Regions from separate parts of the Nonomuraea marmarensis genome, predicted to be linked through region 1. Evidence: riboswitches for the same ligand, from Rfam matches in the RefSeq annotation. Region 1 holds a riboswitch; each other region holds the start of a gene.

Region 1 (5,127 bases):
GTAGACGTCCACCGGCTGCATCTGCCGAATGGGGAAGCGATGACCGTACAGCATCTTGAAGACCGAGACGACCTGGTTGGTCACTGATTCGTTGACCACCAGCTTGCCTGTGTGGGGCCTGCCATCGAAACCCCAGTAGGTCATGCTGATCATTCTGAGATCGTCGGGTTGCACCGGGCATCCACGGCGCCAGGAATAGCGCAGCTGGTCCGGGGACACTGGTGTCACTATGGCGGTGAATTTCTGTGATGTGCCCGAGGGAGAGGGCGCCGGAGGGGACGCCGCAGCCGTCACCATAGCGACGCCGGTCACGCTGAGCAGAACGAGTGCCGCCGCAGCTGGCGTGCGGTGCGGGATGAATGCCATCTCCCCAGGTTAGGCACTCTTCAGCTGCCTGTTCTAATCGATCAGATATGACCGGCCATCGATCCTCTTACGGACATAACGGCAGACTCAGGCCACGCCTGTGGCCGCGATCCGTGTGCCGTCGTAGAACTCGAACCCTGGCCTGCTACGTCCGGCTCGGCGGCGAGTTGGGCCGCCGCGCCCCCTTCCCTGAGGACTATGGCGCTGGCCCGGGCGGCCACCGGAGAAAGGGCCTCAGCGCCTTCATCGACACCGTGGAAGGCGAACGAGCCTCGGTGAGCTGATCGACGAGTACCGACACGCCGCCCGACTCGAGTGCCACAAGCCCATGGATCTACGTGGTCGGCTGCGTCGGTCTCGACGCCGTCACGGTCTCGATGACGCTGGCAGCGAGAAGGTCGATGGTCGTGGGGTGCCGTGGCGCCATGCGTACCTTGCGGGGTTTCCGGTCTCCACGATCCGGCCTGCTGACATGACGAGCATCTGGTCGGCGTGGTCGGCGACCAAGGTCACGTCGTGGGTGATGAGCAGGATTGAGATGTCGAGCTCATGGCGCAGGGTGTCGAGCAGATCCAGGGCCGTAGCGGCGGTGGAGGCTCGCTCCAGCCGTTCAGGGTTCGCTGGGAGCGATCGGATTATCTCCGGCCGAGGGCGCGGAGCTGGTCCTGGTGCAGGGAGGAGACGTTCTGGTCCACCGGGTCGTCGGTGTACTGGTGGATGATCCACTTCTTCCAGGGCGACGGCGGGGTGACCGTGCCCTTGGCCTCGTTGTAGTTGGCCACCCACAGTGGGTACTCGCCCAATCCCTGGCCGTACTTCTCGGCGAAATTGGAATTGGCATAGAAGAGTGGTGTGACGCCGGTCTTGGACTTCACCCGTTGCAGCCATGTCTTGGCCCAGGCGTTCACTCGCGCCGGGGACTGACCGTCGGTCGTTTCCAGGTCGAGGACCAGCAGGTCCCCTGCCTTGGCGGGCTGCTTGTTCACCACGGAGAGGAAGAAGTCGGCCTCTGCGACGGGGTCGTTGGAGGGGCGCCCGAAGTGGTACGCACCGCGCACCATGGGAAGTTTGCCGATCTCCGCCCAGTGACGCGCGAACGAACTGTCGATGATGTCGGTGCCTTCGGTCGCCTTGACGATGCCGAACTGGGCGCCGCTCCCGGCCCAGTCGTAGCTGGATTCGTAGTGGGACATGTCTCGCCCCTCGATGAAGCCATCCGCCTGTGCGGGACCGGCGAGACCGGCGCCCGCCAGGGCGGCGGCCAGGGCCAGCGATACGGTCGCCGCGACCTTGCGCAGGGGGCGGGTCTCGCCGACGAAGGAGGTGTTGATCTTTGGAACACGGAGGGTACGGTGCTTGGCCATCGTGAAGGGGTTCTCCTTGCTTCCATACCGCTTACCGGGTTAGCTGACGGGTTCGGGCGTGGAAGCTGCCCTACGGCACGGCGTGCCGATTCACCCCAATTGGGACGTGGGTCCCCGGTTCCGCGTGTGGCGGATTCAGCGGTCACAGGGCGGTTCTGTGATGGTCTTGCGATGGTCTGGTAACGAGCTGACGAGTCGGACGTATACCTACAAACACCCCATAAGGGTAAATACCTGACAAGCAGGCTACAAGTGGATAGATTTCCAGTCAAGAACGGTCGCCCTACGGCTGGAAGCAGCCGCATCCGCAGCTCGAGGGATACAACTCTCCGGTTGGGAGGGCGTTCCAGCAGGCCGTGGCCGAACTGGTGCGCATCCGCACCGTCCTCGTCGTCGCACACCGTCCGGATCCTCGTAAGAGGTAAACATCGGTGAACGGTCACGTTCAGTGGCGGGGTCCGGCCACGATCTGAAGAACGGGCCAGTACCCCCGGGTCCTTCCGGGGGGGCGCTCGACCGGATCGAACAGGCGCTGAGCATCAGCGCGATGGACTGCACTCTTGCCTGGGAAATACCGTAGGGGGGTATAGTGTTGTAGTAGGTGAGAGGCTCGATGGGAGGCTGGCATGGTCGGATATAGCGGTAGCAAGCAGGATCACGCGGTGCGGCTGCGCCGGGTCGAGGGGCAGGTGCGTGGTCTGCAGCGGATGGTCGAAGACGACAAATACTGCATCGACATCCTGACTCAGGTGTCGGCGGCCACCAGCGCGCTGCGGTCGTTCGCTCTCTCGTTGCTGGAGGAGCATCTGGCTCACTGTGTCGCTGAGGCCACGTTGAAGGGTGGTCCCGAGGCTGACGTGAAGGTCAGGGAAGCCTCTGATGCCATTGCCCGGCTTGTCCGTTCCTGACCAGGGTTGAAGGAGAGATCGATATGAGTACCGCCACCTACATCGTCAAGGGCATGACCTGCGGCCATTGCGTCAGTTCGGTCAAGGAAGAGGTCGGCGAGGTGGCTGGCGTCACGAGCGTGGAGGTCGACCTGGCCAGCGGGCTGCTGAGGGTGGACGGCGACGGTTCCGTTGACGCGGCGAAGATCGTTGCCGCGGTCGAGGAGGCCGGATACGAAGTGGCGAATCAGTCATGAACACCGCAGCCAAGCTCGGTTCCTACATCCTGGGGCTGGTCGTCGTCTTCGGCGGCGCCCTGGGTGCGGGCAAGGTGGTCGGGCCGGTCGGAGCGGCTCCGGCCGACGAGCACGCCGCCATGGCGGCGCCCGCGGCGGAGCATGCGGCGATGGCGGCGCCATCCTCTGAGGAGTCCGGTGAACACAGTGAGCACGCCGCCCAGCAGGTGAGGAGCGATACACCTGGGGGGCTCCAGGTGTCCGAGAACGGTTACACCCTCACCTCGCTGACCGGGGCGATCAAGCCGGGTGAGCCCACCGATTTCCGCTTCACCGTGACGGGTCCGGACGGCAAGCCGGTCACCGATTACCAGGTCGAGCACGACAAGAAGCTGCATTTCATCGTCGTCTCCCGTGATCTGAGCAGTTTCCAGCACGTGCATCCGGAGATGACGCCTGAGGGCGTCTGGTCGGTCGAGCTGACGTTGCCGGAGGCGGGGACGTACCGGGCCTTCGCCGACTTCGCGCCCACCGGCGGCGAGGCGCTGACGCTGGGCACGGACCTGTCTGTGGCGGGCGAGTATGAGCCCAAGGCGTTGCCGCTGGCCGGCCGTACCGCGACGGTCGACGGATACACCGTCACCCTCGACGGCGACCTGACACCGGGGCAGGCGAGTAAGCTCACCCTGAAGGTGAGCAAGGACGGCGAGCCGGTCACCGACCTGCAGCCCTACCTGGGTGCTTACGGGCACCTGGTGGTCCTGCGCGCCAGGGACCTGGCCTACCTGCACGTCCACCCGGACGGCGCGCCGGGCGACGGCAAGACCCAGGCCGGGCCCGAGATCGTCTTCTACGCCGAGGTGCCCAGCGGCGGCGACTACCGCCTGTTCCTGGACTTCCAGCACGGGGACAAGGTCCGTACGGCCGACTTCACCCTCGGCGCGGATAAGACGGCGGCGCCCGTTACGACCACGACTCCCACGGCCACGCCCCTTACGACCACGACCACGACTCCGACGGCCACGCCCAGCGGGCATGGCGACGATCACGGCCACTGAGCGAGAGAAAGGAGAACGGTGATGTCTTCTGTCATCGATGACCGGCAGAACGCGGTCGAGCTCTCGATCGGCGGCATGACCTGCGCCTCGTGCGCCAACCGCATCGAGCGCAAGCTCAACAAGATGGACGGCGTGACCGCGACGGTCAACTACGCCACGGAGAAGGCGAAGGTCACCTTCGGCGAAGGCGTCGCACCTGAGCAGCTCATCGCCGAAGTGGAAAAGGCCGGCTACACCGCGGCGCTGCCCGCTCCGCCCAAGGCTGAGGCAGGCGAGGAAGAGCCGGGGGACGAACTTCAGCCGCTGCGCAACCGCCTGATCACTTCCGTGGTGTTGTCCGTGCCGGTGGTCGCGATGGCGATGATCCCGGCGTTGCAGTTCACGAACTGGCAGTGGTTGTCGCTGACGCTGGCCGCGCCGGTGGTGGCATACGCGGGCTGGCCGTTCCACAAGGCCGCCTGGACCAATCTGCGGCACGGCGCCGCGACCATGGACACGCTGATCTCGATCGGCACCCTTGCCGCGCTCGGCTGGTCGTTGTGGGCGCTGTTCTTCGGTACGGCGGGCACGCCGGGCATGACGCATCCGTTCGCGTTCACCATCGAGCGCAGCGACGGGTCCGGCAACATCTATCTGGAGACCGCGGCGGCGGTGACGGCGTTCATCCTGGCCGGGCGCTACTTCGAGTCCCGCGCCAAGCGCCGCGCGGGCGCCGCGCTGCGGGCCCTGCTGGAGCTGGGGGCCAAGGATGTCGCGGTGCTGCGTGACGGTGTGGAGACCCGCATCCCGAGCGACCAGCTCACGGTGGGGGACAGGTTCGTCGTACGACCCGGCGAGAAGATCGCGACGGACGGTGTGATCGAGGAGGGTAGTTCCGCGGTCGATGCCTCCATGCTGACGGGTGAGTCCGTTCCCGTGGAGGTTGGGCCGGGCGACGCCGTCACGGGTGCCACGGTCAACGCGGGCGGCCGCCTGATCGTCAGGGCCACCCGGGTGGGCGCCGATACCCAGCTGGCCCAGATGGCCAGGCTGGTGGAGGAGGCGCAGACGGGCAAGGCGCAGGTGCAGCGGCTGGCGGATCGTATCTCGGGGATCTTCGTGCCCATCGTGATCGCGCTGGCCATCGGGACGCTGGGGTTCTGGCTGGGCACCGGCGATGGCGTGGGGGCCGCGTTCACCGCGGCGGTGGCGGTGCTGATCATCGCCTGCCCGTGCG
Region 2 (5,127 bases), on a different contig from region 1:
GACCGCGCTCTGCGGCCACGGCCACTTCGACCTGGCCGCCTACGACCGCTACCTGGCCGGGCAACTCGAGGACTACACGCTCCCGCAGGACCGCATCGACCAGGCTCTGACCGAACTGCCGGGGTGAACCGGGGTGGCCGCCTGAAAACCGGCGGCCACCCGTCAACGCGCCGTGGGACGCTTGCCGTGGTTCGCCTTCTTCTTCTTGCGTGCCTTGCCCTTGCGTGAGCGCCTGGCCATAAGCTCGCCTCCGGTGATCGGGTGAGCCCTCAACGTCTCTCGCCTGCCCCGACTCGCGCAACCCATCCGCTCGAACTAACATTCCCCAACAAATCCGTGTCATAATTTGGTGGAATCTGTTGGAAGGAGCGGGCGTGCTCGCACAGCAGCGTCAGCAGACGATCCTCGAACGCGTGCGCAGCAGCGGCGGCGTCCGCGTCGCCGACCTCGTACGCGAGCTCGGCGTCTCAGACATGACCATCCGCCGCGACCTCGAGGTGCTGGCCGAGCGAGGGCTGCTGGAGAAGGTGCACGGCGGCGCGACCGCACTCGGCCCCGGCTCGACCGAGGAGCCGGGATTCACCGCCAAGTCCGCCCGCCAGCAGCAGGAGAAAGAGGCCATCGCGCGGCACGCCGCCCGCCTCGTACGTCCTGGCACGGCCGTGGCGCTGTCCGCGGGGACCACCACGTGGGCGCTGGCCCACCACCTGATCGGCGTGCCCGAGCTGACCGTGATCACCAACTCGATCCCGGTCGCCGAGGTCTTCCACCGCAACCCACGCGTCGACCGCACCGTCGTGCTGACCGGCGGCGTGCGCACGCCGTCCGACGCCCTGGTCGGCCCGGTGGCCGTGGCCGCGATCCGCCGCCTGCACGTCGACACGCTCTTCCTCGGCGTGCACGGGATGAGCGTGCGCGCCGGGTTCACCACGCCCAACCTGCTCGAGTCCGAGACCGACAGGGAGCTGGTGACGGCCGCGCACCGGTTGGTCATCCCCGCCGACCACACCAAGTGGAACACGGTCGGCATCAGCACCATCGCCGAGCTGACCGAGGCCGACGTGGTCATCAGCGACGCCGGGCTGCCCGACGACGCACGCATTGAGCTGGCCGAACGGGCCGGAGAACTGATCATCGCGGAGGGCTCGCCTTGAAGCGCACCATCACCCACCTGGCCGACGGACGAGAGCTGATCTACTTCGACCGGCGGGACGACGCCGACAGGAGCGCGATCGACCGGCGGACGCTCGAACCCCGGCCGGTGGCCTCCGAGCTGCGTTACGATCCGCTGACCGAGGAGTGGATCGCGATGGCGGGGCACCGGCAGACGCGGACGTTCCAGCCGACGGGCTCGGCCAACGAGTGCCCGTTGTGCCCGTCGTCGGACACGCGTTCGACGGAGGTCCCGGCGTACGACTATGACGTGGTGGTGTTCGAGAACCGCTTCCCCTCTTTTTCCGGAAATTTCGGGACTTATCAGGACGTGGGCGGCTTGAGTGATGTACGGCCGGGAGTGGGGCGGTGTGAGGTGGTGTGCTTCACCTCTGAGCATTCCTCCTCCTTCTCCAAGCTCTCCGACGACCAGGTGGGCCTGGTCATGGAGGCGTGGGCCGACCGCACGGCCGAGTTGTCCGGGATCGAGGGCGTGGAGCAGGTGTTCTGCTTCGAGAACCGGGGAGAGGAGATCGGCATCACGCTCGCCCACCCGCACGGCCAGATCTACGCCTACCCGTACGTCACGCCCAAGACCAAGCTCCAACTCGGGGCCGCCAAGCGCTACTCGGGGAACCTCTTCGCCGACGTGCTGGCCGCCGAACGGGCCGCGGGGACGCGGGTGGTGGCCTCGAACGAGCTGTGGACGGCCTTCGTGCCCGCCGCCGCGCGCTGGCCGTTCGAGGTGCACGTGTACCCGCATCGGCAGGTGCCCGACCTCGCGGCGCTGTCGGAGGAGGAACGTGCTGCGTTCGCCCCGCTCTACACCTCCGTCCTGCGGGCGTTCGACGACCTGTTCGGCGTGGTGATGCCGTACATCTCGGCCTGGCACCAGGCGCCCGTGCGCCAGGACCGGGAGCTGGCGTACCTGCACCTGGAGCTGTTCAGCATCAGGCGCGCGCCCGGGAAGCTGAAATACCTGGCGGGCTCGGAGTCGGCGATGGGCGCCTTCGTCAACGACGTGCTGCCGGAGGAGGCCGCACGCATGCTTCGATCACAAGTAGATCACTAATGGATTTCTAGTTAAGGTCGCATTACTCGTGATCTACCACTAATATCCCCTTATGCACCGGCCGTAACAGCCGTTGCACGCCTAATCCCGGGCGAGTTGCCCGGGAGCCGGGGACCCATTGCACCTGGGGTGAGTCCACTTCGGTGGTAGGGAGCAGCTCCCATGCCCGAACCCGTCAGCTAACCCGGCCGGCAGAGGGAGAGGAAACATCTACGTGGCGGTTTCGTCCCCCGCGACTCTTGCCATCGGTCTCATCACCGCCACCGTCGTCGCCTTCCTTCCGGCGACCGCGGCGTCGGCCGCTCCCAAGCCGACGGAAGCCGAGCTCCGCGCCCAGCTCAAGCAGCTCAACAGCAAGGTCGACAAGCTCATCGAGAAGTACAACCTCAAGCGCGTGGAGCTGGCCAAGGCACAGGAGGCGGCCAAGTCGGCCAAGGACCGCCTGGCCACCGCCGAGCAGACGCTGGCGACGGCCGAGCAGCGCGTCGGCGAGATCGCCAGGATGCGCTACCAGAACGCCGACCCCTCGATGCCCGGCATCCTGCTGCCCGAGAACGGCAGCGGCGCGGCCTTGCTGGAGCAGCTGACGGCCGAGCAGCAGGCCGTCGTGCAGGGCGTGGCCAAGGCCCGCGACGACAAGCAGAAGGCCTCCGACGAGGCCGCCGCGCTCGCGTCCCAGATCCGTACGGACACGGACGATGTGGCCGGGCAGCGCGACGATGCCCAGGACGTCATCAAGGACATCCAGAAGAAGCTCCAGGACCTGGTGCCGTTCGGGCCCGGCCGCAACGGCAACGGCAGCTGGGCCCCCGAACTGCCCTCCGGCTCGGACAACATCACGCCCCGCACGCAGCTGATGCGGGCGGAGGTGCGGAAGAACTTCGCGCTGCCGTACGAGGTGGGCTGCTTCCGCGCGGGCTCCAGCGGCGAACACCCGCTCGGGCGGGCCTGCGACTTCATGATGAGCACCGGTGGCTCGATGCCCAGCGCCGCCCACAACGCCCTCGGCGACCGGATCGCGGAGTGGGCCATCAAGAACAAGGACAAGCTCGGCGTCAAGTACGTGATCTGGAAGCAGCGCATCAACCAGGGCTCGGGCTGGAGCGCGATGTCGGACCGGGGCAGCATCACCGAGAACCACTACGACCACGTGCACATCTCGATGTTCTGAGGCGATCAAGGGCCCGGGTGTAGATAGGTACACCCCTGTCAGGCACCTAGATCGATTCTCCCCGGCGATCCCCACGCCTAGCGTCGGAGGCACGACGCTCAGGGGAGGCTGAAGATCATGACTACCGCACCGCACACGACCGCCGCAGGACGCCTGCTCAACGTCGCCCTGTGGATCCTCCAGGTGGCAGTGGCGGGCTTCTTCGTGATGTCGGCCATGGGCAAGTTCGCGAACGCGGAGCCGTCCGCCTCGACGTTCGAGGCGATCGGGTTCGGAGACTGGTTCAGAAACCTGGTGGGCGTGCTGGAGGTGGCGGGGGCCGTGGCGTTGTTCGTGCCCCGGCTCGCGGGTCTGGCCGGGCTGGCGTTCGCCGGCCTGACGGTCTGCGCGACGCTGACCGAGCTGTTCGTATCAGGTGGCGGCGTGGTGTTGCCACTGGTCCTGCTGGCGCTCTCCGCCGTGATCGCCTGGGGCCGCAGGGCGAGCACGGCCCGGCTGTGGGCACTCGTCGGGGGCAACTGACACGGACATGCTGGAGTGGTGGAGCTCTTCAAGGACGATCCGATGTCCCGCCCTCTCACCTATCCCGGCCGGATCCCGTCGACCTCCGGCATCCTGGTCGACGACGCGTACGTGCCGCTGAGCGCCGAGGAGAGCGTCCCGCCCGGCGAGTGGCGGGCCGAGGACGAGCCGCTGGCGGCGCTGCTGGCCCGCCTCGACTGCCCGCCGTTGCGGGCGCGCCACCTGGTCGTCGCCGTGGGCTCCAACGCCGCGCCCAGCCAGGTACGCAGGAAGTTCCTCGACCATGGGGTACGCCCGATCGTCCCCATGACGCTCGCCGACGTGCCGGGCATAGCCCCAGGCGTCTCCGCCCACGTGAGCAGATGGGGCTACGTACCGGCCGCGCCGATCGAGACCCCCGGCGAGACCTCCAGGCTGTTCGTGCTCTGGCTCGACGAACTCCAGCTCGCGGCCCTGGACCTCACCGAGCCCAACTACCACCGCCGCACGATCGCCGTCGACGGCACCCGGGCGTTCGTCTACACGGGAAAGCACGGCTGCCTGACAGACCCCGAGGGCCGCCCTCGCCGCCTGCGACCCCAGAGAGCCCTGATCCAGGACCTCCTGGACGAATCCCCCCGGCTACGCCACCTGTGCGGGAACACCCCGGACGACTTCGTGGACAACGTCAGGGACGAGACCGTACGCGAGGCGGTCTACCGCCTCTTCCAGGCCGACCTCCGGACTGAGGCGCCTGCCGGGCCGGATAAGGTCGGACCTCGTGATTGACACCCGCGTTCCCCCACCTCTCACCGGCGACGAGCTGACCGTCCTGACCAATTGGCTCGAATGGCACCGCGGCACCCTCGCCGTCAAATGCGCCGGCCTGTCGGACGACCAGCTGCGCCTGCGCTCCGTGCCGCCCTCGACCCTGTCCCTGCTCGGCCTGGTCAGGCACCTGGCACACGTCGAACGCGCCTGGTTCCGCCGGGTGCTGAACGGCGAGGACCTCCCCAAGCTCTGGGACAAGGACCGCGACAACGACGCCGACTTCAACGAGGTCGACACCGCCTCCGTCGAGGAGGCCTTCGCCACCTGGCAGGCCGAGATCGAGTGTGCCCGCGCCATCTCGGCCGCCAAACCCCTGGACGCCGTCGGCGACCGCAACGGGCAGGACTGCACGCACCGCTGGATCCTCGTCCACATGATCGAGGAGTACGCCAGGCACAAC
Region 3 (5,127 bases), on a different contig from region 1:
CTCGGCGTTCAGCGGATCGGCGACGAGACGGGTCCACAACACGACACTGTGATGATCGGGATCGCCGGAGGCCACCCCCAGGGTGAACGGGACCGCGTCCACATCGTCGGCGTGCGCCATCGCGGGTTGGGCGATCTGCCCGACCGCCAGGACGCCGAGGGCGCCGCCCGCCAGGGCGAGGAAACCCCTGCGATGCAGGGTGCTTTGTTGATTCACCCGGAAGAGCTTGAGTCAAGCTAGCACCGCTCCGGTTTCACCATGATGAATGATCAAAATACAGGACAAGTCGGTTGATCGACGACATATCCGCCCGAATACCAGGTACGGCCTCGGCAGCTTCACCGACGTCCTAGTCCTGGAGCCACTCGGCCAGGACCTCTGCCGTGTGCTCGCCGAGACGAGGCGGCGGGAGCCGTACGGAGCCAGGTGTCCTGGACAGTTTCACGGTGACGCCGGGCAGGGGCACGGAGCCGAGCGAGGGGTGCTCGACCTCGGCGATCACCCCGCGGTGCCGCAGCTGCGGATGGTGTACGGCCGGCGACGGCCGGCTCGGCACCATCGGATGGGCCGCCTGCCCGCTGCCCCGGTGACGCGGCCTGCCGGTCACGCCGGCGTCCGCCGACTCCGGTAGACCTCCGGCATGATGCGCGGCCTTGGCGAGCTCGCGAACCGCCGCGGCGCGTGCGCTACTCCTCAGGTCGCGAGGCCGAGGCCATGAAGATCGGCAACGCCAGGAACATGCGACCTGCCTGGGCTCGTTCCTTCTGCTCGCTCACCCACGCCGCTTCCTGCTCAGGGGTGACGGCTCCGGCCGCACGGGCGCCCTCCGCGATGCCGGTGAGCATGGGCAGCATGGCCGCGTCGGTGAAGACGCTCATGTGCGCCTCCACCGCGACGTCCTCGAACCCGGTGTCGAGCAGCAGGTTGCGGTAACGGCGGGCCGCCCGCGGATTGGCGGTCAGGTCGGCGCGGGCGTGCACGATGGTCCGGGTGAGCGCCGGGTCGTCGGAGTCGATGACGAAGGTGTCCCAGTCCTGCCCGATGAGCACGACGCGACCGCCCGGAGCGAGCACCCGCTTGGCCTCCTCCAGCGCCTTGGCCGCGTCGGCGAGCTCGTGGAAGACCTTCTCGGCTCGATACCCGGCGACCTCGCCGTCCTCGAGCGGCAGGCCGAAGGCGTCGCCGATCCGGAAGTCGGCCTGCGGCCACCGACGGCGGGCCACCGCGATCATCTCCTCGCTGACGTCCACGCCGATCGCCCGCGCCCCGCGCTCCCCCAGCTCGTGTACCGCACGTCCCGCGCCGCAGCCCACGTCCACCACGGCCGCGCCGTCCGGGAGGCCGAGCAGCTCGGACGAGCGCGCCCGCAACGCGACCGCCCCCGGCAACGCGTCGACGACGTCGAGCAGCTGAATGAATGATTCCATGTGTTCCGTCGTTTTGGACATGCGAGCCAGCATGCGACTTAATGTCGGCATGAAGTCAAATGCGACCATGAGCATCGGCGACATCGCGGAGCGGTTCGGGCTGGCCACGCATGTCCTGAGGCACTGGGAGGCCATGGGCCTGCTCTGCCCGGCCCGGATCGGCGGGGAACGCCGCCGATACGGGCCCGACGACCTCTACCGGGTGGCCGTGATCCTGCGCGCCAAGGAAGCCGGATTCAGCCTCGACGACATCCGCGAGATGATGACCACCTCGGACGCGGCGGAACGGCGTGGTGTCCTGCTGCGCCGTCGGGCGGAGCTCGCCCGGCGCATCGCCGAGGCGCAGGCGTCGCTCGAGCTCATCGACTGCGCACTGGACTGCGACCACGAGGACTTCACCAGCTGTTCCCATTTCCAGTCCATGGTGGCCGAGCGGATCTCCGTATCCTCCCCGCCACACGTGCGAGTGTGAGCCGGGCCGCCACCGCGAGGGGGCCACGCCCCTCGCACCGGCAGGCATCAGCTATTAGGCAGGATAGTAGGAAGCGCCACTTGCCACGCAGGAGATCAGCCTGGGCCTTCGGCCAGAGCAAGGCAACGGCGGCATGGACTTCGGGCCGGTACAGAAGGCGCCCCTGCTCAGCCACATCGAATCGCCGGCCACGAAGTTGCTGATCGGTCCCGGAGCGGACGGTGCCGGAAGCCCGTCTCGGTTCGCAAGGTGCTTCAGGCGCTGCAGCGCCACCGGGTTCTCGCCTACACGACTGTGATGTCGCACTCGCAAAACTTGCGGTTTGTCTACTTGTCAGGCTTTTGGTTAATACGTTATCTTCTGCGAAATACATCCGGTTTGTCCGGTCGCTACTTTGAGCATCGCATGACATCGCAGGCGCGCCTGTGACCGCTGAGTCCGCCTGCGGGCGGAACCGGGGACCCGTTCGTACTACTTGGGGTGAATTGGCACGGATAGTGCCATAGGGCAGCTTCCACGCCCGAACCCGTCAGCTAACCCGGTAAGCGGTATGGAAGCAAGGAGAACTCCCTACCGATGGCCGACCACCGTCCTACCCCAGCCCCGAAGATCAACATCGCCCGAATGGCCACTCCCGGAATCGTGCGTAAGCTCGCGGCGACCGCCTTGCTGACCATGATCACCGCCGTGGCTGGTGCGTCCGTCGCCAGTTCCGCGCATGCCCATGAGTTCGCCTACGGCCAGGACGTCTCCAACTACGAGCCGGCGCACGACTGGGCTGCCAGTGGCGCGGAGTTCGGCATCGTCAAGGCGACCGAGGGCACCGACTTCACCGACCGCGCCTTCGCCCGCCACTGGGCCGAGATGGCCGGGCAGAACATGGTGCGCGGCGCCTACCACTACGGTCGCCCGGCCAACGACCCCGTCGCCGAGGCCGACTTCTTCCTGTCCGTGGTGAACAAGCAGCCGGCCAAGCCCGGTGACCTCCTGGCCCTGGACCTGGAGACCACCGACGGCAAACCCGCGGCCTACGTCAACGCTTGGGCCAAGACGTGGCTGGAGCGGGTGAAGGCCAAGACCGGCGTCACCCCGTTGTTCTACTCCGGCTGGAACTTCGCCAGCAAATACGGTCAAGGCCTCGGCCAGTATCCGCTGTGGGTCGCCCACTACAGCAAGGCCAAAGGTACGGTCACGCCACCCCCGCCGTGGAAGACGTGGACCATCCACCAGTACACCGACAGCCCGGTGGACCAGAACGTCTCCTCCGTGAGCCTGGACCAACTCCGCGCCCTGGGCCGTAAGTAGCCAGAGTGTCTGGACGCGCGGCCCGCCCCTTGGGTGCCCCGCGCCGACCGATCAGTGTCCGCGGGCTGCGCAAGCGCTTCGGCGAACTGGAGGTGCTCAAGGGCGTCGGCCTGGACGTCGAGCGGGGCGAGGTGGTCGTACGGCACGCGCCGCGCGAGCAGCTAATTCGTACAAGAGTGTTCAGGTTTTGGCCATAAGGGGCTACAGTAAGTCGAACATCAGTGTTTACTTACGGAGGCCTCGTGACTGACTCAGCCACGCAAGCGGTGCCGGACTCGCGGCGGTGGATCGCTCTCGTGCTGCTCTGCGTCGCCCAGTTCATGCTGATCCTGGACGTTACGGTGATCAACGTGGCGCTGCCGAGCATCGGCTCCGGCCTGGACCTCGACCGCGCCTGGCTCACCTGGGCCGTCACCGCCTACACGCTGTGCTTCGGCGGGCTCATGTTGCTCGGCGGCCGCCTGGGGGACGCCTACGGCACGCGCCGGATCCTGCTGGCCGGCCTGACCCTGTTCACCCTCGCCTCGCTGGTCACGGGCCTGGCCACCAGCGGGCCCGTACTGATCGGCGGACGGCTCGCCCAGGGCGTGGGCGCGGCGCTGCTGTCCCCGTCCGCGCTGGCCACCATCACCCGCACCTTCCACGGCGCCGAACGCGGCAAAGCGCTCGGCGCATGGGCGGCGCTCGGCGGAGCCGGATTCGCGGCGGGCGCGCTGCTCGGCGGGCTGCTGACCGCATGGCCCGGCTGGCGCTGGGTGTTCTTCATCAACGTCCCGGTCGGGCTGGCCGTGCTGGTTCTGCTGCCCCGCATGGTCGCCGCGCACCGTCCCGCGCGCCGGCGGCGCATCGACCTGCCCGGCGCCGTCCTGGCCACCGGGTCGACCGCGGCCCTCGTCTACGGCCTGGTCAACGTGGGCGACTCCGGATGGGGGTCGGCCACGACCCTGCTCGCGCTCGGTGGCGCCCTGGCGGGATACGTTCTGTTCGCGGTGGTCGAGCGAGCCACCGCCGAACCGTTGATGGACGTGCGGATCCTGGCCCGCCGGCCGGTCGCCACCGGCGCGTTCCTGATGCTCGCCGCCACCGCGCTGCTGCTGGCCATGGTCTTCCTCGGCTCGCTCTACCTGCAGCGGGTGCAGGGCATGCCCGCGCTGGTCACCGGGCTCCTGTTCGTGCCGGTGGCGCTCGCGACCGGGGCTGTCGGGCACCTGGCCGGGCACGTCATCCATCGGCACGGCGCGCGGGGGGCCGCCGTCAGCGGACTACTGCTGGCCGCCGCCGGCGCGACCGTCCTCGCCCTGGTGGACGGCACCGCCGGGGTCATCACCGGCCTGGCGATCGGCGCGGGCGGCATCGTCCTGACGTTCGTCGCCGCCACCACCACCGCGCTCGGATACGTCTCTCAACACGAGGCGGGACTGGCTTCCGGCGTGGTCAACACCTTCCACGAGGTCGGTGGGTCAGTCGGCGTCGCGGTCGTATCCGCGATCGCAGCTCGCGGCATCGAGGCCGGCACGGCCAGCGGTTTCCCTGCCGCGTACGCGGTGGCGGCGGGCGCGGCGGTCGTCGCCGCACTCATCGCGGTCGCGCTCGTCCCGAAGGGCAAGGCGCACCTGCCCGAAGGCGTCCATCTCCACTGACTTTCTGCAGGGACAACCGATGACAAGGTCCGCGACCAGCGCCATCGCGCCCGGCAACGACCCGTTCCCGCCGGAGGGCTCCCCTGTGTTGCCGGCCGAGCGCGGCCCATCATGACTCCCCGGCGGCGCGGGACTCGACGCCCCTCTCCGCGATCAAATAGGTGATCTCTGGGCGCGTGAGCAGTTCTCGCATGCGATCGATGCTCACGGTGATCGCGGCCCCCTGATTCTGGTGCTCGGCGAGCTCACGCATCAACCCATGAACGATCGCTGCGGAGGGGTT
Region 4 (5,127 bases), on a different contig from region 1:
GTACGCGTTGAGCGCCGTCGTCCGGCGCGAGGCGTCGGCGACCAGCACGTCCTCGACCGGCACGCCGTCCCGCTCGGCCATGGCCAGCAGGTTCGTCCGCAGCGAGCCCTGCGGCATGGACGTGAAGTCGTTGAACAGCGGCTCGAACACCACCGGATACACGAACGACGCCACCACCGCCAGCGCGAACGCCCCCGCCGCGGCCGGGATCCACCAGCGCCTGATCTTGCGGGCCAGCGCCACCAGGGCGAGCAGCATCACGCAGAGCAGGACCGCGTCGATGCCCATGTTCTTGAGCCGGTCGCCGGCCCAGCCCGCCCAGTCCTGGGTGGACAGGCCGTAGTCGCGCATCAGCGACTCGAACCACATCCCGAGCGGCCACGTGACCAGCTCGACGATCGCGCTGATCACCACGACGCCCAGGATCACCCGCACCCACCAGGGGCCTTTGAGCCTGCCCAGCACCCTCGCGCCGAACGGAGTGCCGACGAGCAACCCGGCGAAGATGATCGTGAGAGCCAGCGAGAGGTAGCTCGGCAGGCTCGTGGCCGCGTCGAACGCGTCCCCCCTGGCGATCTGGGCCGCGGTGAAGTCGCGGCCGGGATCGGGCGGTCCCGCGGCCAGCACGTTCCAGGGGGTGGTGAAGGCGGCCACGGCCAGGATCACCGCGCCCAGCAGCACCAGGGCCGCACCGGCCTGCCGCCGCAACCGCCGCTCGCTCGCCACGCCGCCTTCCGGCTGGTCGCCTCTCTTCACGGACACATCCCCACCATGCCCCCGCTGCGCACCCTCGCCGGCACCGCTCCGGCCACGCCGCCCGGCTGAGCCGATCCTGCCACCCGAGCCGCCCTCTCCCGCCGAACCGACCTTCTCGGCCGTGCCGGGCTTGTCGGTCGGGCCAGGGTCCGCGATGTCCGTCGCCGCCGTTCCTCCGACGGCCCCGGTGGCGCTCACAGCCGCCGCGCCGTCTGGCCGCTCGGCGCCCATGGGGCCCACCGCGCCGCCGGGGTCGTCGCCTTCCTGTGATGGTTCGTCTGTTTCTCGCCGTTCGCTCATTTGCCTCCCCTTACGCGAGCTGGTCCCGCACGTAGTCGCGCCACCGTGCCGTCAGCGTGGCCACGGAGAGCCCCAGCGAGGCGAGTGCCTGATCGACGCCGATCGCCCGGGCATCACGGTAGAGCCCCACCAGGGTCTCCTCACCGAACCGGTCAGCGAGGAAGCGACACGCCAGCCAGGCCTCTTGGTACGCCCGCGCGAGCCGTACGGGGTCCCGCCCGTCCGCCGCGAAAGCCGCAGGTCCGGGCAATTCACTCGGCACATGCCCGGCCCGCACCTCGGCGGCGAGTTCGGCGGCGGCCGTCTTCACGGGGAGCCCGGCGTCACGGTAGCCCACGTAGTCGGCGAACCCTTCGTAGAGCCAGACGGGCAGCCGGTCGGTGCCCGCCACGACGTGGGCGAGCTCATGGATGAGGACCACGTCCTTGCCGGTGGGGTTGAGCATGGCGAAGAACTCGGGAACGACGATCACCCGCCCGCCGTCGGCCACCGCGGCCAGCCCGTCGAGCCGCGCCACCCCGGCGAGTTCGGCGGCCTCGCGGGTGGTCCGGGGAACGACGACCAGCGGCCGCACCGGCCCGCCGAGGACGGCCGCCACCCGCTGCCCGGCCGTGTCGGCCCTGCGCGCCATCTCGTCGAGCGAACCCGGCGCGGCGTGGTGGCCGACGACCACCGAGCGCGTTCCCCGGGCTACGACCATGCCTTCGGGCCACAGGTCGCGTAGTTCGGGGGGAAGGAGGGGGGATCCGGGGGCCGGGGAGCCGGCGGGGGTGGCGAAGGCGAGGAGCAGGAGTCCGGCCACCATGGCTCGTCGGCTCACCTGCTCGGACACGATGCCTGATGGTAGTCGGCCCACCGCACATGAGCTCCGTGGTCCAGCCCGCCGCACTCCCGTCATCGGCCCACTCCTTCACCGCTCGGCCTTGCGCCGTTGCGGCGGGGCATGTGTGCCGGTCAGCGGGCGTCTCCCTGGATGTGGCCCGCCACGTGCGGTGGGTGGCGTGACGTTGGCTTGCCGTACCAGAAGGAAGAAGAACGGCGGGGTGAAGACGTGAGAGCCCCGCCCGAATCCTGGAAAATATCCATAAATCCGGACGAGGCTTCTTCACATGCCGGGGCGGACCGCGCCGACGAACGACGACTTGCGCCATCCGCCCAGCTTGTCGATGCGCACCCGTTCGCCTGTCCGCGGCGAATGGATCATCTTGCCCTTGCCGACGTACATGCCCACGTGGCCGAGCCCGCTGAAGAACATCAGGTCACCGGGCTGGAGATGCCGCCAGGAGACCTTGTTGCTGATGCGGGCGAACTGGCTGTTCGTCACGCGCGGGATCTTCACCCCGGCCTTCCTCCAGGCGTACTGGACGAGGCCGGAGCAGTCGAACGAACCAGGTCCAGTGCCCCCATAACGGTACGGGTCACCGATCTGGTCCTTGGCCACGGCGACGGCCTTGCCGGCCTTCGATTTCTGACGAGCGATCTTGGCTGCTCGAGCGGCCCTGGCCGTACTCGCGGTTCCGGCGGTTGCGGCCGCCTTCGCCGTGGAGGTACTGGCCGAATCGCTCGCCGTCGCCGCCTGAGCCGTTGGGGCATGGAGGATCAGACCTCCGGCCGTCACGGTCATCGTGAGCACTACGCCACTCAGGGCACGTCGGGACAGACGGGGGTTTTGCAGGGAGGTAGACAGGATTTCTCCTTGGGTCTTCCACGAACGCCTACCGGGTTAGCTGACGGATTCGGGCCTGGAAGTCGCCCTACGGCGCGATGTGCGCGCCGATTCACCCCTGATCCCTAGGGGAATGTGGGATCGCTGGTTCCCCGGCTCCGTGCCTCCTGGCTGCACGGACTCGGCAGGTCGCCGCCCGATTGATATGTCGAAATCGGGATATCGAAGGCGACCAACGGATCTTTATCTGTCTCACATCGGGAGGGACCGATGCCGGTTCGCGGCGACATGGCTTGTTCGCCGCGACGAGGCCCGAAGCTACGCCGACAGGTCAAGGATCAGCAAAGCGGCGGTCATGCTGTAAAGATCAGATAAAGGGGTCAGTAAGGCTTGAAACCCCTGCTGGAACACCAGGTTCCGTTATCCAAATGTGACACTGCTCACACTTGCGAATGGACCGTCTTGTCAGGCGACGATTGTCGCTTTTGTCACATCTTTCGCACCGTCAACCTGAAGCCCGTAGGTGGGAGCGTTCCCGCCGCGATTCGTTCCCGTTCGATGCGCCACAGCTGTACGACCTCTGCGACCTTGAACCGCTGCTCGACGGCGGCCAGTGGTCGGCAACGATCCAGCGTCGTAGAACCACGCGGACGCTCGGTCGAGCAGCGCCTCCAGCGGGTGCATGTGGTGCAGCGACAACGACATGACGATCACGTCGAACGGCTCGTCGTCGTAGTAGTGCCCGAGGTCGGCCCGGCGCGCGCACCTCCGCCGGCCTGGCAGCGAGGCGATCACCGTTCGGGGCCTGCCGTAACGAGGCGGCAACGAGGAAGAGCGTCCGGCGGTGACCGAAACCCGGGCCGTCACCGCCCGGAACCGAGCCGCTACAGGACCAAAGGAGAACGTACGTTACGGCCGGATGGCGCCGACGATGCGGTTGCCGTAGTCGGAGAGTTTGACCACCTTGACCACATCGCCCGTTTGCGGCGCGTGGACGATCTGCCCGTTCCCGGCGTAAATGCTGACGTGGCCCAAGCCCTCGCTGAAGATCAGATCCCCAGGCTGAAGATCGTTGATGTCCACCTTGCGGCCGGCCCCCCACGCCCACTGCTGCCACGTCGTACGAGGCAGCGACACCCCCGCCGCCCGCCACGACGCCTGGGTCAGCCCCGAGCAGTCATAGCCGCCCGGCCCCGTCCCGCCATAGACGTACGGCTTGCCCACCTGCGCGAACGCGAACCGCAGCACCGCCGCCGCGTTCCCCGACGCCGGCCCCGTGTACTTGATGCCGACGCTGTTCGGGTTGCCCGCGTTGTACGCGCCCAGCTTCGTCAGGAGCTTCTTCTGCTCGGCGATCAGCTTGCGGATCTCCGAGCGCTCCTTCTCCACCCCGTCCCGTTCCTTGTCCGCCGACACCAGCGCGTCCTGCGCCTTGTCGCGCTCGGTCTTCAGCCCGCGGTTCTCGCGGTCGAACGCGGCCAGCTTCTCCGCCCGCTCCGTGGACAGCTGCCCCGCCAGCGCCAGTCCGTTCAGGCGGTCCTCGGGGTTGCCCGTGCCGATCAGCCCGGGCCAGGAGGTGACGTCCCCGCCGAGCGTGTAGCTGTCGACGGCCATGTTGATCACCTGGGAGCGCAGGGTGGCAACCGTCGCCAGCTTGCGCTTGTAGTTGTCGTTCAGCTTGCTGTAGGTGGTCTTGGCGTTCTTGTATCGCTCAGTGGCCGTGTTGAACCGGTCGACGACCTTGTCGGCCTTGTCGTTGAGCTTGTCGAGCTTGGCCTTCGCCTGGCCGATCGTGGGCTTGGGATCGGCGACCGCCGCACCCATCGGCAACAGCACCAGCCCGATCGCGATACCCGCGGCCACCGGCCACCGGCCAAAACTCACAGTGTCGCCTCCCAGGGATTACATCTGGGGCGAAATAGTACAGAAGTGGCAGGTGAGGTCACACCTAAACCACCCAAAATCCAGCAACTCGTAATTTAGGCTCGGCCCAGCCTGCGCAGCAGCAAGCCAGACGGAACGGGTCTGGCTCCCATCCGCCTGACGGACTCGGCCACCTCGCGGTCCGACGACACGACGGCGATGGCCCTGCCGGGCGGCTCAGCGCGTACGAGCTGGCGGATCAGGTCGTCGGCGATCTCCCCCGGCGCGCTGAACAGCACCCGCACCCCCCGCGGCGCCACCACCTGCACCGGAGCGTTCAGCTCCGCTCCGTCGAACACCACGGTCACCTCGACCCTGGTCTGCGCCACCAGCCCGCCGAGCCCGGTCATCAGCCGATTGCGCTGGTCGGCGAGGGTGAGCGTGCCGTAGCCGGTCTTGGTGACGTTGTAGCCGTCGATGATCAGGTGCACCTGCGGCAACGCCAGGAGCTGGTCGAGGAGTTGCGGGTCGTCGTCGGCCAG

What was found. A riboswitch is a leader RNA that binds a small molecule or an ion and turns the genes downstream of it on or off. The one in region 1 is predicted to bind cyclic di-AMP.
Region 2: it holds a riboswitch for cyclic di-AMP, as region 1 does, so the genes downstream of both, ACFLIM_RS18205 (coiled-coil domain-containing protein) here and ACFLIM_RS45730 (glycoside hydrolase family 25 protein) in region 1, are expected to answer to the same signal.
Region 3: it holds a riboswitch for cyclic di-AMP, as region 1 does, so the genes downstream of both, ACFLIM_RS23825 (glycoside hydrolase family 25 protein) here and ACFLIM_RS45730 (glycoside hydrolase family 25 protein) in region 1, are expected to answer to the same signal.
Region 4: it holds a riboswitch for cyclic di-AMP, as region 1 does, so the genes downstream of both, ACFLIM_RS00910 (C40 family peptidase) here and ACFLIM_RS45730 (glycoside hydrolase family 25 protein) in region 1, are expected to answer to the same signal.

The regions. Positions count from the first base shown of each region.
Region 1 covers NZ_JBICRM010000050.1:70-5,196, reverse strand. Annotated here, with positions in the region: gene ACFLIM_RS45735 (M15 family metallopeptidase) at 1-366, opposite strand, end outside; gene ACFLIM_RS45730 (glycoside hydrolase family 25 protein) at 1,002-1,730, opposite strand; cyclic di-AMP (ydaO/yuaA leader) riboswitch at 1,744-1,881, opposite strand; gene ACFLIM_RS45725 (metal-sensitive transcriptional regulator) at 2,357-2,638, shown strand; gene ACFLIM_RS45720 (heavy-metal-associated domain-containing protein) at 2,662-2,874, shown strand; gene ACFLIM_RS45715 (hypothetical protein) at 2,871-3,911, shown strand; partial or broken gene ACFLIM_RS45710 (heavy metal translocating P-type ATPase) at 3,933-5,127, shown strand, end outside.
Region 2 covers NZ_JBICRM010000010.1:9,865-14,991, reverse strand. Annotated here, with positions in the region: gene ACFLIM_RS18225 (TrpB-like pyridoxal phosphate-dependent enzyme) at 1-127, shown strand, start outside; gene ACFLIM_RS18220 (50S ribosomal protein bL37) at 163-240, opposite strand; gene ACFLIM_RS18215 (DeoR/GlpR family DNA-binding transcription regulator) at 375-1,154, shown strand; gene galT (galactose-1-phosphate uridylyltransferase) at 1,151-2,224, shown strand; cyclic di-AMP (ydaO/yuaA leader) riboswitch at 2,293-2,432, shown strand; gene ACFLIM_RS18205 (coiled-coil domain-containing protein) at 2,439-3,395, shown strand; gene ACFLIM_RS18200 (DoxX family protein) at 3,513-3,917, shown strand; gene ACFLIM_RS18195 (hypothetical protein) at 3,960-4,685, shown strand; gene ACFLIM_RS18190 (DinB family protein) at 4,678-5,127, shown strand, end outside.
Region 3 covers NZ_JBICRM010000014.1:133,225-138,351, reverse strand. Annotated here, with positions in the region: gene ACFLIM_RS23845 (alkaline phosphatase D family protein) at 1-216, opposite strand, end outside; gene ACFLIM_RS23840 (CoA transferase) at 350-607, opposite strand; gene ACFLIM_RS23835 (methyltransferase domain-containing protein) at 687-1,427, opposite strand; gene ACFLIM_RS23830 (MerR family transcriptional regulator) at 1,495-1,899, shown strand; cyclic di-AMP (ydaO/yuaA leader) riboswitch at 2,320-2,462, shown strand; gene ACFLIM_RS23825 (glycoside hydrolase family 25 protein) at 2,524-3,204, shown strand; gene ACFLIM_RS23820 (MFS transporter) at 3,447-4,844, shown strand; gene ACFLIM_RS23815 (hypothetical protein) at 4,954-5,127, opposite strand, start outside.
Region 4 covers NZ_JBICRM010000001.1:172,744-177,870, reverse strand. Annotated here, with positions in the region: gene ACFLIM_RS00920 (M48 family metallopeptidase) at 1-1,056, opposite strand, end outside; gene ACFLIM_RS00915 (hypothetical protein) at 1,067-1,888, opposite strand; gene ACFLIM_RS00910 (C40 family peptidase) at 2,162-2,497, opposite strand; cyclic di-AMP (ydaO/yuaA leader) riboswitch at 2,754-2,919, opposite strand; gene ACFLIM_RS00905 (hypothetical protein) at 3,188-3,517, opposite strand; gene ACFLIM_RS00900 (C40 family peptidase) at 3,632-4,606, opposite strand; gene ACFLIM_RS00895 (NYN domain-containing protein) at 4,702-5,127, opposite strand, start outside.